3 regions of the Rhizobium sp. BK619 genome follow, and region 3 is predicted to be linked to each of the others. Evidence: riboswitches for the same ligand, from Rfam matches in the RefSeq annotation. Region 3 holds a riboswitch; each other region holds the start of a gene.

Region 1 (5,564 bases), on a different contig from region 3:
ATTGCGGTCGGCTGCTCTCGGGACTGGCGCCGATCCGGTCATGCTTGAGATATTCAACAACCTCTTCATGTCGATTGCGGAGCAGATGGGCTTCACGCTGCAGAACACGGCCTCCTCCGTCAACATCAAGGAGCGCCTCGACTTCTCCTGTGCGGTCTTCGATCGCCATGGCGCGCTTGTCGCCAATGCGCCTCACGTTCCCGTACATCTCGGATCGATGGACCGGTCGGTGGAAGCGATCATCGCGGGCAACCCGATCATCCACCCTGGAGACGTCTTTGCCATCAACGCGCCCTATAATGGTGGCACGCACCTGCCCGATATCACCGTCTGCACTCCGATCTTCGACCACGCGGTGCAGAACATCCTGTTCTGGGTCGCATCCCGTGGCCATCACGCCGATATTGGTGGCACCGCTCCGGGATCAATGTCGCCGAACGCCCGGACCATCGACGAGGAGGGCGTTTATATCGACAATTTCAAGCTCGTCGACCAGGGCCGGTTTCGGGAGACGGAACTGACCCAATTGCTGACGAAAGCACCCTACCCTGTTCGCAATCCCGATCAGAACGTCGCGGACCTCAGGGCCCAGATCGCCGCCAATCAGAAGGGTGCCGACGAATTGCGAAAGATGGTGGCGGAATTCGGCCTCGATGTCGTGGAGGCCTATATGGGATATGTGCAGGACAATGCTGCGGAAAGCGTCCGCCGGTTGATCGCCCGTCTCGATGATGCCGAGTTCACCTATCCGATGGACCAAGGATGCGCGATAAAGGTCCGCGTCAGCATCGATCGTGTAAAACGCGAGGCTACTGTTGACTTTACCGGGACATCGGGGCAGCAGCCGGACAATTTCAATGCGCCCGAACCGATCACGCGTGCGGCAGTCCTTTATGTCTTCCGTGTTCTGGTGGAAGACCGTATCCCGATGAATGCTGGCTGCTTGCGGCCAATCAGAATCATCGTCCCTGAAGGGTCGATGCTTGCTCCCCGCCGCCCTGCAGCGGTCGTCGCTGGAAACGTCGAGGTGAGCCAGGCCGTCACCAATTGTCTCTTCGGCGCGCTCGGGATGTTGTCCTCGTCGCAAGGCACGATGAACAATCTGACCTTCGGTGATGAGGCGCACCAGTATTACGAAACGCTTTGCTCGGGCGCGCCGGCGGGCGAAGGTTTTGCCGGCGCTGCCGGTGTCCATTCCCACATGACGAATTCACGCCTAACCGATCCGGAAATCCTCGAATTGCGCTTTCCCGTCGTGCTTGAGGATTTCCACATACGTGGAGGTTCGGGGGGCAGAGGTCGCTGGAATGGGGGAGACGGCACCAGCCGCACGATCCGTTTTCGGCGCGCGATGGACTGCGCGATCCTGTCCGGCCATCGTATCGTGAGGCCGTTTGGGCTCGCTGGCGGGGAAGCGGGAGAAACAGGCGAAAACCGTATTCGCCGCCTCGACCGACAAATCGAAATCCTTCCGGGGTGCGCACAGACGCGACTTCGCGACGGAGAGGCAATCACGATCATCACTCCGACAGGGGGGGGCTATGGAGTTCCCAGCAGCAGGTGAGGCTTGACACACACGAGGTGCGGGGTCCCGCGCCGATCGACCCGACGCCAGCTGACGAGGCTCGAATTCTTCCGCTTGCCCTCAAGCTATGGCAAACCAATACAGCCCTAACCGCTACGCACTCGATTTGGAGTAGAGGCCGAGGTTGCTGCCGATGGCGAACCCGCAGCGCTGATAAAATGTCGACAACGCACCTTCTCGCTGCGAGACCAACCAGACGCTGTTGCATCCCTCGGCCTTTGCTGTTTCGAAAACTGCTGATAGCAGCGCGGTCCCTATTCCCGCGCCTTGGGCTTCGGGCAGCACCGACAGCTCATCAAGATAAACGACCGGACCGGCATGGCGGCGCTGTCGTATGCCCAGCGCGATCCCCAGTACCTTGCCTTCGTCAAAGGCCGCAAGCGCAATGGATTTCGGCGTTTCAAGCACGGTGTTTACATTTTCAAACGCCGCTTCAAGCGACCAGTTCTCGTTCCACGGAGGTCCCGAATAGGCACTGACCAGCACACTGGCGGCGCCATGGAGATGTTCTAGCGTAAGACGTTCAATCCGAAACGACATAAATCCACCTGACGTTGAGTGAGTTGACATTTGCCGCAGTTCGATCGGTAACGCAACAGGCTCGAGACAGACGATCTACGGAAACGACAAAGCTGTAAGCTTGACACAACCAGCGACCGCGCTTTACGACTGTCGGCATTCACCAGGGGAGTCCCGCAAGGGGCTGAGATACTGCTGGACAATAAGGCTTAGCCTGTTGTGGCGCAGTGACCCGTTGAACCTGATCCAGTTCATACTGGCGTAGGGACGGTGCAAGCGCTCGAAGGCTGCGGATTCACGCGTGGAATCCGTGCCGGCGTCTTTCCATCATTCCGGCTGATTGACTGGGTCTCCAACTTACAACTTGGAGCCTCAAACCATGACCATTGCCGTAGAGAATCTCACCCCGACCGTCACCACCGGCCCGCTGCCGGCATCGCGGAAGATCCACATTCCGGGAGATATCCATGGCGATATCCGCGTGCCGATGCGCGAAATCAGCGTCCATCCGACCGCCGGCGAACCGCCTGTCATCGTCTATGATTCCTCCGGCCCTTACACGATCGAAGGTGCGGAGATCCGCATCGAGCAGGGCCTTTTCCCACTGCGCCGCGACTGGGTGCTGGCCCACGGCGACGTCGAAGCCTATGACGGCCGCCATGTCCGCCCCGAAGATAACGGCTTTGTCAGCGGCGACCGGCTGACGCCGGAATTTCCGGGGCGGCGCAGGCCGCTGCGCGCCAAGGACGGCAAAGCCGTCACCCAGCTCGCCTATGCACGGGCCGGCGTCATCACGCCGGAGATGGAGTTTGTGGCCATTCGCGAGAATCTCGGCCGCAAGGCGAAGGCCGAAGCCCTGGTGCGTGACGGCGAGAGCTTCGGCGCCGATATTCCCGATCACGTGACGCCGGAATTCGTCCGCCGGGAGGTCGCCGCCGGCCGGGCGATCATCCCGGCCAACATCAACCATCCCGAAAGCGAACCGATGATCATCGGCCGGAACTTTCTGGTGAAGATCAACGCCAATATCGGCAACTCCGCCGTCACCTCATCGATGGCTGAGGAAGTCGAGAAGATGGTCTGGGCTGCCCGCTGGGGCGCCGATACGGTGATGGATCTGTCGACCGGCCGCAACATCCACAATATCCGCGAATGGATCATCCGCAATTCGCCGCTGCCGATCGGCACGGTGCCGCTCTACCAGGCGCTGGAAAAGGTTGGCGGCATCGCCGAAGACCTCACCTGGGAGATCTATCGCGATACGCTGATCGAGCAGGCCGAACAGGGCATCGACTATTTCACCATCCATGCCGGTGTCCGGCTGCATTACATCCCGCTCACCGTCAATCGCGTCACCGGCATCGTCTCGCGCGGCGGTTCGATCATGGCCAAGTGGTGTCTGCATCATCACCGCGAAAGCTTCCTCTACGAGCATTTCGAGGAAATCTGCGATATCTGCCGGGCCTATGACGTCTCCTTCTCGCTCGGCGACGGCCTTCGCCCCGGCTCGATCGCCGATGCCAATGATGCGGCGCAATTTGCCGAACTCGAAACGCTGGGCGAGTTGACGAAAATCGCCTGGGCCAGGGATTGCCAGGTGATGATCGAGGGACCTGGCCATGTGCCGATGCATAAGATCAAGGAAAACATGGACAAGCAGCTCGCCGTCTGCGGCGAGGCGCCCTTCTACACGCTCGGACCGCTGACGACGGATATCGCGCCGGGCTACGATCACATCACCTCCGGCATCGGCGCGGCGATGATCGGCTGGTTCGGCACGGCCATGCTCTGCTACGTCACCCCGAAAGAACATCTTGGCCTGCCCGATCGCAACGACGTCAAGACCGGCGTCATCACCTACAAGATCGCCGCCCATGCCGCCGACCTTGCCAAGGGGCACCCGGCCGCCCGCCTGCGCGACGACGCCCTGTCGCGGGCGCGCTTCGAATTCCGTTGGGAAGACCAGTTCAACCTGTCGCTCGACCCCGACACCGCCCGCAGCTTCCATGACGAGACCCTGCCGAAGGAAGCGCACAAGGTGGCGCATTTCTGTTCGATGTGCGGCCCGAAATTCTGCTCGATGCGCATATCGCACGACATCCGCGCCGAAGTGCAAAAGGAAGGGCTGGATGCGATGGCGGCGAAATACCGTGAGGGCGGCGATCTCTATATGCCGATCGATACCCACGCCAACGGGGCGGAATGACATGCGCGTGCTTGTGAAAGGGGCCGGCGTCGCCGGCCTCACCGTCGCCCGCGAATTGCATGCCCGTGGTGCCGATGTGACGGTCTTCGATCCTCATCCGGACTTCGCTCATGCCGCCTCCTGGCTCGCCGGCGGCATGCTGGCGCCCTGGTGCGAGCGGGAAAGTGCCGATGAGGCGGTGCTGACGCGTGGTCTCGATGCCGCCGACCGCTGGGAAGCGATCCTGCCGGGCAGCGTCGTCCGCAACGGCACGCTGGTCGTTGCCTCGACGCGCGACCATGGCGAGCTGAAGCGGTTTGCCAGCCGCACGACCGGTTACGAATGGGTGGAAGAGGATGATATCGCCGCCCTCGAGCCCATGCTCGCCACCCGTTTCAGGCACGGCCTGTTCTTCCCACGCGAAGCGCATCTGGACCCGCGTCAGGCGTTGCGCGGATTGAAAGAACAACTGTCGGCAAACGGCATCACCTTTACCGACACGGATCCGAGCGAAGACGATTTCTCCGATATTGTCGACTGCACAGGTGCTGCCCGCATCGGGCAAGAGCGCGATCTGCGCGGCGTGCGGGGCGAAATGCTCTATCTCCATACCGATGAGGTCAGCCTCGCCCGACCCGTCCGCCTGCTGCATCCGCGTTTTCCCGTCTATATCGTCCCCCGCGGCAACGGGTTTTTCATGGTCGGCGCGACGATGATCGAAACCGATGCCGACGGCCCGATCACCGCACGTTCGCTGATGGAACTGCTGAACACGGCCTATGCGCTGCACCCGGCCTTTGCCGATGCCGCCGTCGTCGAAACCGGCGCGGGCATCCGCCCTGCCCTGCCCGACAATCTTCCGCGCGTCGTGCGGGAGGGGAAGGTCGTCGTTTTCAACGGTCTTTATCGCCACGGTTTTCTGCTGGCGCCAACCATGGCGGCCGAGGCCGCCGATCTCGTTTTTTCCAAATAGCCGAAGAAAGGAACACCGATGCAGCTGATCATCAATGGCGAGGCCCAGACAATCGCCGCCACCACGCTTTCGCAGCTTCTGGCCGCACTCGATTACGAGGGCGACTGGCTGGCGACCGCCGTCAACGGCGAACTGGTTCATCGCGAGGATCGCGACGAGCATATGCTGACCGACAATGACAGGATCGAAATCCTGACCCCGATGCAGGGAGGCTGAGCATGCTTGATCTTTACGGAAGCCAGATCGCCTCACGCCTTCTCCTTGGAACAGCGCGTTATCCCTCGCCGGCGATCCTGACCGAA
Region 2 (5,564 bases), on a different contig from region 3:
TGGCCGATCTGGGCAGCTCCGGTGCAGTCGATCACCCGATCATAATGGGCAACGTCAGCATTGTGCGTGACGCCGAATGTCAGACGCATGCGTGCTTCCTCGAGCCCGGAGGCCAGCCCCGAGAGTGCCTGTCGCGGATCGAGATGCGCTTCATGTCGAAAGAATAGTGCGCTACGGAAACGGCCTGCGAGATCAGGTTCGAGAGCCGCGATCGCCTGCTCGTCCAGCCATTCCCATCCGCCCGTCCGTCGGGAAAAGCGGTCAAGTTCGCCGGCATCGCGCCCGGCCGCCACGACAAGTGTTCCCCGGCGATGGACATGGCCGGGCAATGCCGCCTCCCACCAATCGGCGGCAAGACGGCCGAGCGCCAGTACCGGCTCCTCTGCGCTTTCCCGTTCGCACCATGGCGCCAGCATGCCACCGGCAAAGCCGGAAGCGCCGGCCCCGACCTTGTCGGCATGTTCAGTGACACTGACCCGGAGACCGTGCCGGTAGAGCTGCCAGGCAACGGTGAGGCCGGCAACGCCGGCCCCCTTGACGAGAATGTGCATCGTCATTCTCCGGTTGGCGTTTTCGCCGCTTCGGCGACCGGCATGTAAAGATCGCCGCCATTGCGGTATTTGGCGGCCATGGCTTCCAGGCCCTCCTTCTGCGCTTCGGCGCGGATGTCGTGGGAAATCCGCATCGAGCAGAATTTCGGGCCGCACATGGAGCAGAAATGCGCCACCTTGTGCGCCTCCTTTGGCAGTGTCTCGTCATGCATCGAACGCGCCGTCTCCGGATCGAGCGAGAGGTTGAACTGGTCCTCCCAGCGGAACTCGAAACGGGCGCGCGACAGCGCGTCGTCACGCACCTGGGCCGCCGGATGGCCTTTGGCGAGATCGGCCGCATGTGCGGCGATCTTGTAGGTGATAACGCCCACCTTGACGTCGTTGCGGTCCGGCAGGCCGAGATGTTCCTTGGGCGTCACGTAGCAGAGCATGGCGGTACCGAACCAGCCGATCATCGCAGCCCCGATGCCGGACGTGATGTGGTCGTAGCCCGGCGCGATATCGGTGGTTAACGGTCCGAGCGTATAAAAGGGCGCCTCGCCGCAGACCGCAAGCTGCTTGTCCATGTTTTCCTTGATCTTGTGCATCGGCACATGGCCGGGACCTTCGATCATCACCTGGCAATCCTTCGCCCAGGCGATTTTCGTTAACTCGCCGAGCGTTTCCAGTTCCGCAAACTGCGCCGCATCATTGGCATCAGCGATCGATCCCGGGCGCAGGCCATCACCGAGCGAGAAGGAAACGTCGTAAGCGCGGCAGATGTCGCAGATCTCCTCGAAATGCTCGTAGAGAAAACTCTCCCTGTGGTGGTGCAGACACCACTTGGCCATGATCGAGCCGCCGCGGGAAACAATGCCGGTGACGCGGTTGACGGTGAACGGGATATAGGCGAGCCGCACGCCGGCATGGATGGTGAAGTAGTCGACACCCTGCTCGGCCTGCTCGATCAGCGTGTCGCGATAGACCTCCCAGGTGAGGTCCTCGGCAATGCCGTTTACCTTTTCGAGTGCCTGGTAGAGCGGCACGGTGCCGATCGGCACGGGCGAATTGCGGATGATCCAGTCGCGGATGTTGTGAATGTTGCGGCCGGTCGACAGGTCCATGACCGTATCGGCGCCCCAGCGGATCGCCCAGACCATCTTCTCGACCTCCTCCGCCATCGACGAAGTGACGGCGGAATTGCCGATATTGGCATTGATCTTCACCAGGAAATTCCGGCCGATGATCATCGGTTCGGATTCGGGATGGTTGATATTGGCGGGAATGATTGCCCGGCCTTCCGCGACTTCGCGCCGAACGAATTCCGGCGTCACGAAATCCGGCACATGGGCGCCGAAACTTTCGCCGTCGCGGATGAGCGGCTCGCTGGCCGCCTGCCGGCCGAGGTTCTCGCGGATGGCAACGAATTCCATCTCCGGCGTGATGATCCCGGCTCGCGCATAGGCGAGCTGGGTGACGGCCCTGCCCGCCTTTGCCTTGAAAGGCTGGTTGCGGATCGGGAATTCCGGCGTCAGGTGGCTGCCGGACACGAAGCCGTTGTCCTCCGGCCTGACGATGCGGCCCTCATAGGCCTCGACATCGCCGCGGGCGACAATCCAGCTTTCGCGCAGGCGCGGCAGGCCGGCATCGATACTGATCGCGGCGCCTTCTACCGTATAGGGACCAGAGGAATCGTAGACGGTGACCGGCGGTTCGCCGGAGGTCGGATGCAATGCGATCTGACGCATCGGCACGCGGATGTCCGGGTGGATCGTTCCAGCTTTGAGGACTTTCGTGGAGGCGGGAAGCGGGCCGGTAGTGACGACCGGGGTGAGCTTGGTGGTTGCGATATTCATGGTTCGAGGCTCCAAGGTTTGACGTTTGGAGACCCAGTTCCAGAGTTGGAATGATGGAAGAACACGTCGGAATCCGAAGAACGGAATCCCGCCCTCGCCGCCGCAGCGCTCGCACCGTCCCTACGCCAGTATGAACTGGATCAGGTTCAACGGGTCACTGCGCCTCGGCCGGCCAAAGCCGATCCGACCAGCAGTATCTCAGCCCCTTGGCGGGACCCCCCTGGTGAATAGGTTTAAGCTATTGTGAGAAATGGTGCTCCGTCAAGCCCTGGGGCACCATTCCAGAACCCAATTCCCAACCGCGTTACGAAGATCGGCTCGATGTCAGTGCCGCTGGAAATCCGTAGTCATTATTGGCAAGTTCGGTGGTAACCGACATGTCGGGAGAGCCGTCCGCTCGGCGAAAGACCTCGTAAGTAATTCTGTCGACAATCTCATTGCCGGCGCCGAACACCAAGACGCGCGGCCGCAGCTTTATGATCTCATCGAACTCGCAAAAGACGCTGGATGCGATAATAATCTCATCGCCTTGCTGGCATGTGCGAGCGGCCGCACCGTTGAGAATGCAGCACTTGCAGCCGGGATCACCATAGAGCACGTAAGTGCTGATTCTGGCCCCGGACATCTTGTTCCAGATTTCCACATATTCCAGCGGTTTCAGGCCGACCTCCCGGCAGAAGTCCGCGTCGATGGTAATCGACCCATGGTAGTTCAGCTTTGAGGCCGTCACTCGAATGCCATGCAGCTTCGCGCCCACGTATTTTTCCAATTTGTGCTCCTTCCAGATTCGACATTGTGGTTACATGCGACAGACCGCAGCGCCGCCCATGAGGCCAGCCCCGGCGGCAGTCAGCAACAGTGCCTCGCCCTCCGCGAAACGCCGCTCGGCATTGGCTATCGAGAGGGAAAGCGGGATGGTGGCGGCGGACGAATTCCCGAAGCGCTCGATCGTGCGGATGGTTTTTTCCGGCGCGATGCCGAGGTTGCCCGAGACGGCGTCGAATATGCGCGCGTTGGCCTGGTGCGGCACGAACTGGTCGACATCCGATGCGGCAATCCCCGCCTCTTCAAGCGCCCGCTTCGAGGTTTCGGTCATCAGGGCGACGGCGCGGGAGAAGACGTCACGGCCGTCCTGCATAGTCATCAGGAAATCCTCGGGCCTTAGCTCAGGAGAGAATGGCCGGTTGCTGCCGCCAGCGGGAATGTTGATCAGGCCATAGCCGCTACCATCCGATGCGAGATCGGCGGCAAGGAGGCCGCTTCGCCCGTTCGTGCTCGGCGCCAGCACGACGGCGCCGGCCGCGTCCGCAAACAGCACTGCACTTGCCCGCTCGGCGGGATTGATGCGGCGGCTGAGGATATTGGCGGCGACCACCAGCACGGCGCGGCCATGGGCGCGGACGAAACCATCCGCCAGGGTGAGTGCGTAGAGAAAGCCCGAACAGGCGCCGGCCAGATCGATCGCGCCGGACCGTTCGAGGCCCAACCGGTGGGCCAGCAGCGGCGCCGAGGGCGGCATGAGATGGTCCGGCGTCGAGGTCGCAAGCAGCGTCAGCGCGATCTCGCTTTGGGCAATTGCAGCATCGTCGAGCGCAATTCGTCCGGCTTTCGCGGCAAGGCCGCTCAGGGTCTCGCCGTCTTCGGCCCAGTGGCGTGTGCGGATGCCGGTGCGGCGTTCTATCCAGCCTGTTTCGAGACCCAGGCGCGCCTCGATCTCGGCATTGTCGACACGCCGCGCCGGCACGGCATGCCCGAAGCCAACCATGCGGGAGGAGCGGCCAGACATCAGCCCACACTCCCAAGAACGATCGAGGCGACATCGTCGATGGCGTCATAGGCGCGGCCGAGCTCGTCCGCCGTCACGCAATAGGGTGGCATCAGGTAGATGACATTGCCGAGCGGACGGATCAGCAGCCCACGCTCACGGAACAACCGCCGCATGCGCGGGCCGGCCTCGGCGAGATAACCGCTCGCGGGTGCGACGAGGTCGAGCGCAGCAATCGTCCCGGCCTGCCGGATATTGGAGAAGCGCGTATCGCCCTCAAATCGCCGGAGCTTCTGACGATGCAGCGCTTCGAGATTTTCGATCCGTTCAACGACCGGTTCGTGGCGCCAGATGTTGAGATTGGCGACAGCGGCTGCGCAAGCGATCGGGTTCGCTGTATAGGAGCTGGAATGGAAGAAGGTCTTGCGCCTGTCGGTGGAGAGGTGGGCGTCGAAGATATCGCTGGTGCAGAGAGTGGCTGCGAGCGGCAGGGCGCCGCCGGTCAACCCCTTGGACGTGCACAGGATATCGGGTGTGATGCCGGCCTGCTCGGAGGCGAACATCGTCGCCGTCCGGCCCCAGCCGGTCATTACTTCATCGGCGATCAGCAGACAGCCATGTCGTTCGGCGATTTCCTTGAGCCCGGCAAGCACCCCGGCATCATAGATCTTCATGCCGCCCGCCCCCAGCACCAGAGGCTCGATCACAAGGGCTGCGACGCGGCCCGAACGGCAGAAGCTCTCGAACATATCAAGCGACTGCTGCTCATGACCTGTTTGCGGGAAGGCGAGCCGGTCGACGCCGAAGAGCAACGGTTCATAGGCGGCATTAAACACGCAGCGTTCGCCGATTGACATCGTGCCGATCGTGTCGCCGTGATAGCTTTGCTCCATCACCACGATCCGGTCGCGTGGTCTGCCGATGTTGTGGAAGTAGCCGAGCGCCATTTTGAGAGCCACCTCGACCGAGGTCGACCCGCTGTCGGAATAGAAGACATGCTTCAATCCCGCCGGCGCGACCTCGATCAATCCCCCGGCCAGTCGTTCGGCAGGCTCGTGCGAGAATTCGGCGAAGATGACCTGGTCATAGGCCTCTGTCGCCGCGCGAATCGCCGCCATGATCGCCGGATGCCGATGGCCATGTGTGATGACCCACCAGGACGAGATCGCATCGAGAAGGCGATTGCCGTCCTCGTCGATCAGATAGGCGCCCTCGGCCGAGACGATGCGTTTCATCGGCGGTTCGAGCCCATGCTGGGTGAACGGGTGCCAGACGGTGGAGCGGTTCATGCAGACACCTGCGTAAAGGAAGCGAGATCGAAACTGTCGCGGAACGCTTGGCGAAGTCCGTCGGCAGTGACGTTCTGAAGCCAGGGCAGCCGGCCGAGCGAGCGGACACCCCCCATCTTGACGA
Region 3 (5,564 bases):
GCAACGAGTTCCGCCGCCAGCTGATCGTCAACCCGGCCATAGACCTCGCCGTCGAGCATCGCCGACGGGGCGCAGGCGCAGAGCCCGAGACAATAGACCGGCTCCAGCGTCACGCTGCCGTCGAGCGTCGTCTGGTGAAAATCGATGCCGAGCAGCGTCTTGACGCGCTCGGCCAGCGCATCGCCGCCCATCGACTGACAGGCCTCGGCGCGACAGAGCTTCAGCACATGCCGGCCGGCCGGATGGTCGCGGTAATCGTGATAGAAAGTCACGACGCCATGCACCTCGGCGCGGGAGAGGTTCAGTTCCTCCGCGATCACGGGCACGGCTTCCTGCGGCACATAACCGAATTCGTCCTGAACCTCGTGCAGAATGGGAAGCAGCGGCCCTTCGAGGAAGCGAAGATCGGCAATGATCGCACGAGTGCGCGCGGCAATATCGCCTTCGGCGATATGAATGGTCATACGCAGCCCTCCCGACGGCTTGCTCGTTGCGGAATGGCGGCCTCCTCCAGCCCGAGTGCTATTCCGCCGACAGCATCTCAAGGAAGCCGCCGGCGATCAATAAAGCTATCACGTCGGTTGATAGGTTTTTCCTATCAAAGTTCCTCATCCTGCACGAGCACTCTGGCTTCGTGCAGCAAGGCCGAGACGAGCGGCGTGAAGGGCTCGCGATAGGGTGCCACAAGCCCGACCAGGTGATGCGCCTCCGGCTCGACGATCGGAATCATCCGGATTTCCACCGGAAAACCAAAAGATTTGGCGACATTGCGCGGCATGATGCTCGCCCAGCGGCCGGTTCGAACATGCGAGAACAGCACGATCATCGAATTGGATTCGAGCGTCGGATGCACCGTGGCACCGGCTTCGGTCAGGTGCCGATTGATAATTCGGCGGTTCTGCATGTCGGCGGTCAATAGACAAAGCCGAAGATCGCCGACTTCCTTCCAGGTCACATTGTCGCGATCGGAGAGCGGGCTGCCGGCGGCCGTGATCAGATGATAGCGCTCGGCATAGAGCGGAACACTGGTGACACGGCCGAGCGGCTCGTTTTCGAGATAGGTGATGCCGGCATCGATTTCGAGGTTTTCGAGCATGCTCAGCACCTGCAGCGAATTGCGCGAGACGATCGAGAAGGTGACGCCGGGATGCCGTTCCTGAAAGGGCGTGGTGATGCGCGAAAGCATGGCGAGCGCCGTCGGAATGGCGGCAAGGCGAATGTGGCCGGAAAGACCGCGGCGGGCGGCGCGCATCTCCTCGCGCATGGTGCGGGCGTCACCGACGATGCGCCGGGCCCATTCGAGCACGCGCTGCCCCTCCGGCGTCAACCCTTGAAAACGCGAACCGCGCTGCACCAGCATGACTCCGAGCTGATCCTCGAGCTGGCGGATCGCGGCCGAAAGCGTCGGCTGCGAAATCCCGCACTCCTCCGCAGCGCGGCCGAAATGCTTTTCATTGGCAAGGGCGATGAAGAATTCCAGCTTGTCGATCATCCGGTCTCCCGCGACATTTCGCGTCCGGCCTCATCTTCGACACAGCAACCGTGCTCCGCAAGGGAATGAATCAAGTTAAGGCGACGCGCTTTAACAGTTTTCCGCAGCGGGAAAAAGATCGAACAGCGATTCGAGGAAGGCAAGCACGCTGACATTGCCGATACTGTAATAAACCAGCCTGCCCTGACGGCGCGTATTGACCAGGCCTTCGAGCCTCAAACGCGCAAGCTGCTGCGACACCATCGCCTGCTGAATGCCGAGAATATTTTCGATTTCACCGACCGTCCGCTCCTGTTTCGCCAGGATGCAGAGGATCAGCAATCGGGTGTGATGCGCCAAAGCTTTCAGCAGATCGCTCGCTTCATGGGCTTTTCCAGCGAGTATGTGCAAGTCCTGGCCGGTCATCCCCGGCTCCGGTTTAGGCAACGGCATTCGATATCTCGGAAGGGAGGCGATTTGGTAGATCAGAACAATAGCATATTCGCACAAACGAATTGGTCAATAGTGATGAAATGCCAAAAAAGGTCCAAGTAAATCAGCAGATAAGCTGTCCGCCATTGATCTCGATCACCTGGCCGGTAATGTATCCCGAGAGTAAGGGAGCCGCCAGGAACAGATAGGCGGGAGCACAATCCTCGGCCGTGCCGAGCCGCTGCAGGGGGATGGATTTCTGGGTCTGGTCCAGCTTTTCTCTGGAGGAATAGCGCTCGTGGAAATCCGTTTCGATCGTTCCCGGCGAGACGCAGTTGACGCGGATGCCATCCGGGGCAAGTTCGCGGGCAAGCGCCTTGGAATAGGTCGCAACGAAGGCCTTCGAGGCCGAATAGATCGAGGAGCCGGGGCTGCCGCCGGTTAGTGCCGAGATCGAAACGGTGTTGACGACGGCAGCACCCTCGGCCGCCTTCAATGCCGGCAGCAATGCGCGCGTCAGCGCCACCACCGAGGTCTGGTTCAGCCGTATGACCGCCTCATATTCGGCATCCGTCAGCGTCGCAGCGGGAAAACGGCCGAGCATGGTGCCGGCATTGTTGACGAGCACATGCACCCTGTCGAAGAAAGCGAGAACATCTTCGGCAAATTGCGCCGCACCGCCGGCGGCGGAAAAATCGGCATGCAGCAGCAGCGCCCGTCTTTCCGATTCAGCCGTCAGCAGGAAATCCGGCAGGTCCCGCCCCGGCTTGCGCCCGGTATGGACGATCACCTTCGCGCCGCAATCCAGAAACTGCCGAGCGACTTCGAGGCCGATGCCGCGGCCGGCGCCGGTGACGACGACATTGCGATTTTCGAACAGTCTGGGATGAAACACGAAGCCGTCCTCCTCGGTTGCGTCACTTGCCCTTAACATATGAGCACACCGACCGAAAGAAAGGCAGGACTAAACAACGAGCTCGTTTTCGGTCTCCAGAAGCCGCGCACCCGGCCCTTCCTTGCCGAGCCGATCGCAGGGATTGCGCAGCGGACAGCTTTCGATCGACAGGCAGCCGCAGCCGATGCAGCCGGTCAGGCGGTCGCGCAGCAGACTGAGCCGATTGATTCGTGCGTCGAGATCGTCCTTCCATCGCGCCGACAGCGTCTGCCAATCGGCGACCGTCGGCGTGCGCCCCTGCGGCAGGGACTGGAACGCCGCCTGGATTTCCGAAAGCGGAATGCCGACACGCTGTGCAACTTTGATGATGCCGAGACGGCGCAGCACATCGCGCCCATAGCGTCGCTGGTTACCGCGGGAGCGGATGCTCGAGATCAAACCCTTGGTCTCGTAAAAATGCAGCGCCGAGACGGCAAGACCACTGCGTTCCGCCACTTCGCCGACAGTCAGCAGCTTGCCGAGCGGGGTTGCCGAAATACCATCCATCGCCTCTTGACCTCAATATTGGTTGAGGTTTTATATCCATTGCTTCTGCGGTCGTAAAGCCCGATCGATATTGCCGCCTGAGGCAGCAAGCTGCGGTCCCGTTCCCGGCAGGTACGGGCCCACCGAGGAACATCCGAGCGGGATCCCGCTCGGATGTTTCCCTCACATTAGAGCATGATGCCGAAAAGTGTGCGCGGTTTTCGGGCGACATCATGCTCTAACTCTTTAATTGAGAACAGGATTCAGATTTTAGGCCAACCGGGCCTAAAATCATCCTGTTCTAGAGCTATTCCGACCGTGCGGACGGGTTCGCAAATTTGCGGTTGCGGGAAGAAAACCCGGGTGATAGTTTCCGCCGAAATAACAGGGGAGCTCCGTATTGCCGGGGCTGAGATGTGAGGCGCAAGCCTCTGGACCCTTCAAAGCTGATCTGGGTAATGCCAGCGGAGCGAGGTTCAGATGTTCTCAGGCGCAAAAGTGTCACTTTATCCGATGTCCGGCAATGTCGTCGGCATCATTCGCGAAGCCGTCAAGGCGCTCGATCCCTATCGCGACCGGCTGGACATCGAGACCGAAATCAAACGCTGATGACATCGCCGCAACCATCGGATTCGCGCCTTGCCGCGCTCCGCGCCGCTCTCTACCGGGGGTTACCCGCCTTGCTCGCGGGCTGCGCCTTTTTGGCAGCATGGGAACTCTATGTCGATCTTTCCGGCATCAAGCCTTCCATCCTGCCGGCGCCTTCGCGCATCGTCATCCAGGGCTGGCTGAACCGTGAGGCGCTGATATCAAACACCTGGCCGACGCTTGGTGCGACACTCGGCGGTTTCGCGCTGTCGCTTGCCTTCGCCTTCGCCGCGTCGATCCTCATGGATTTCATGCCTTTCATGCGCCGGGCACTGCTGCCGATCTTCATCGCCAGCCAGACCCTGCCGCTTGTGGCGATCGCGCCGCTCGTCGTTTTATGGTTCGGTTTCGGCCTTTTGCCGAAGATCCTGCTGGTGGCGCTCGTCACCTTCTTCCCGCTGCTCGTCGCCCTGCTGCAAGGCTATGAATCGACCGACCGCGACATCGCCGAATTGCTGCATTCGATGAAGGCGAGCCGCTGGCGCGTTTTCCGCCTGGCACGGCTTCCCTCGGCGCTGCCCTATTTCTTCGCCGGCCTGAGAATCTCAATCACCTATGCCGTCGTCGGCGCGATCTTTGCCGAATATGCCGGCGCCGCGAGCGGCCTCGGCATTTATATCCTCAACGCCAAGAACAATTTCCGTCCCGATCTCGTGCTCGCCGCCGTCGTCGTCAGCGCCGTGCTGACCCTCTGCCTGTTCGGCCTGACGCTCGTCATCCAGCGCCTCCTCATGCCCTGGCAGCCCACCGCGGAGCGGCGCCGATGAGCGACAAGATGGTTGAGCTGCGCAATATCTCCAAGTCCTTCGACGGCATGCAGGTGCTCGGCGATATTTCGCTCAGCGTCGCCAACGGCGAATTCGTTTCGATTGTCGGCCCGTCCGGCTCCGGGAAATCGACGGTGCTGCGATTGCTGACACAGGCGCTTCGACCCGATGCCGGCAGCGTGCTTTTCAAGGGTGCGCCGCTGGAAGGGGCGCCGCATACTTTCGCCTTCATGCCGCAACGCGATGCGCTGATGCCCTGGCGCCGGATCATCGACAATGCGGCACTCGGCCTCGAGGTGCGGGGCATGAGCCGCCGGGCGGCCCGCGCCGCCGTGGCGCCGCTGTTCGATCGCTTCGGCCTTGCCGGTTTCGAACATCATTATCCCTCCGAACTATCAGGCGGCATGCGCCAGCGTGCCGCCCTGCTGCGCACCGTCGTTCAGACCCAGGACATGCTGCTGCTCGACGAGCCTTTCGGCGCGCTCGACGCGCTGACCCGCACGCAGATCCAGGAATGGCTGCAGGGCATGTGGACCGAACACCGCTGGACGGCGCTGCTGATCACCCATGATGTCCGCGAGGCCGTGTTCCTCTCCGACCGCATCTATGTGCTTTCGGCCCGCCCGGCGCGTATCATCCGCGAATTCCACGTTCCCCTGCCCCGCCCGCGAAGCCTTGCCGATCTCGGCTCGCCGGCGGCCCAGGCGATCGAAACCGAAATCCTGCAAACCCTGCTTCATCCGCTAGAACAGGATGATCTTAGGCCCATCGGCCCAAAATCTGAATCCTGTTCTGATTTAAAGAGTTAGAGCATGACGCCGAAAAC

The links. Region 3 has a riboswitch for thiamine pyrophosphate ahead of FHX14_RS33355 (HMP/thiamine-binding protein). Riboswitches for the same ligand answer to the same signal wherever they lie in the genome.
Region 1: another riboswitch for thiamine pyrophosphate. It lies ahead of thiC (phosphomethylpyrimidine synthase ThiC); the one in region 3 lies ahead of FHX14_RS33355 (HMP/thiamine-binding protein).
Region 2: another riboswitch for thiamine pyrophosphate. It lies ahead of thiC (phosphomethylpyrimidine synthase ThiC); the one in region 3 lies ahead of FHX14_RS33355 (HMP/thiamine-binding protein).

The regions. Positions count from the first base shown of each region.
Region 1 covers NZ_JACIBH010000014.1:237,840-243,403, forward strand. Annotated here, with positions in the region: gene FHX14_RS26040 (hydantoinase B/oxoprolinase family protein) at 1-1,564, shown strand, start outside; gene FHX14_RS26045 (GNAT family N-acetyltransferase) at 1,679-2,125, opposite strand; TPP riboswitch at 2,260-2,390, shown strand; gene thiC (phosphomethylpyrimidine synthase ThiC) at 2,484-4,310, shown strand; gene thiO (glycine oxidase ThiO) at 4,312-5,262, shown strand; gene thiS (sulfur carrier protein ThiS) at 5,281-5,478, shown strand; gene FHX14_RS26065 (thiazole synthase) at 5,481-5,564, shown strand, end outside.
Region 2 covers NZ_JACIBH010000015.1:201,594-207,157, reverse strand. Annotated here, with positions in the region: gene thiO (glycine oxidase ThiO) at 1-551, opposite strand, end outside; gene thiC (phosphomethylpyrimidine synthase ThiC) at 554-2,386, opposite strand; TPP riboswitch at 2,486-2,618, opposite strand; gene FHX14_RS27130 (aspartate 1-decarboxylase) at 2,691-3,155, opposite strand; gene FHX14_RS27125 (beta-ketoacyl-ACP synthase III) at 3,186-4,172, opposite strand; gene FHX14_RS27120 (adenosylmethionine--8-amino-7-oxononanoate transaminase) at 4,172-5,440, opposite strand; gene bioD (dethiobiotin synthase) at 5,437-5,564, opposite strand, start outside.
Region 3 covers NZ_JACIBH010000002.1:356,734-362,297, reverse strand. Annotated here, with positions in the region: gene FHX14_RS05125 (formate dehydrogenase subunit gamma) at 1-464, opposite strand, end outside; gene FHX14_RS05120 (LysR family transcriptional regulator) at 599-1,492, opposite strand; gene FHX14_RS05115 (metalloregulator ArsR/SmtB family transcription factor) at 1,583-1,924, opposite strand; gene FHX14_RS05110 (SDR family oxidoreductase) at 2,028-2,798, opposite strand; gene soxR (redox-sensitive transcriptional activator SoxR) at 2,868-3,344, opposite strand; TPP riboswitch at 3,700-3,813, shown strand; partial or broken gene FHX14_RS33355 (HMP/thiamine-binding protein) at 3,804-3,920, shown strand; gene FHX14_RS05095 (ABC transporter permease) at 3,932-4,738, shown strand; gene FHX14_RS05090 (ABC transporter ATP-binding protein) at 4,735-5,547, shown strand.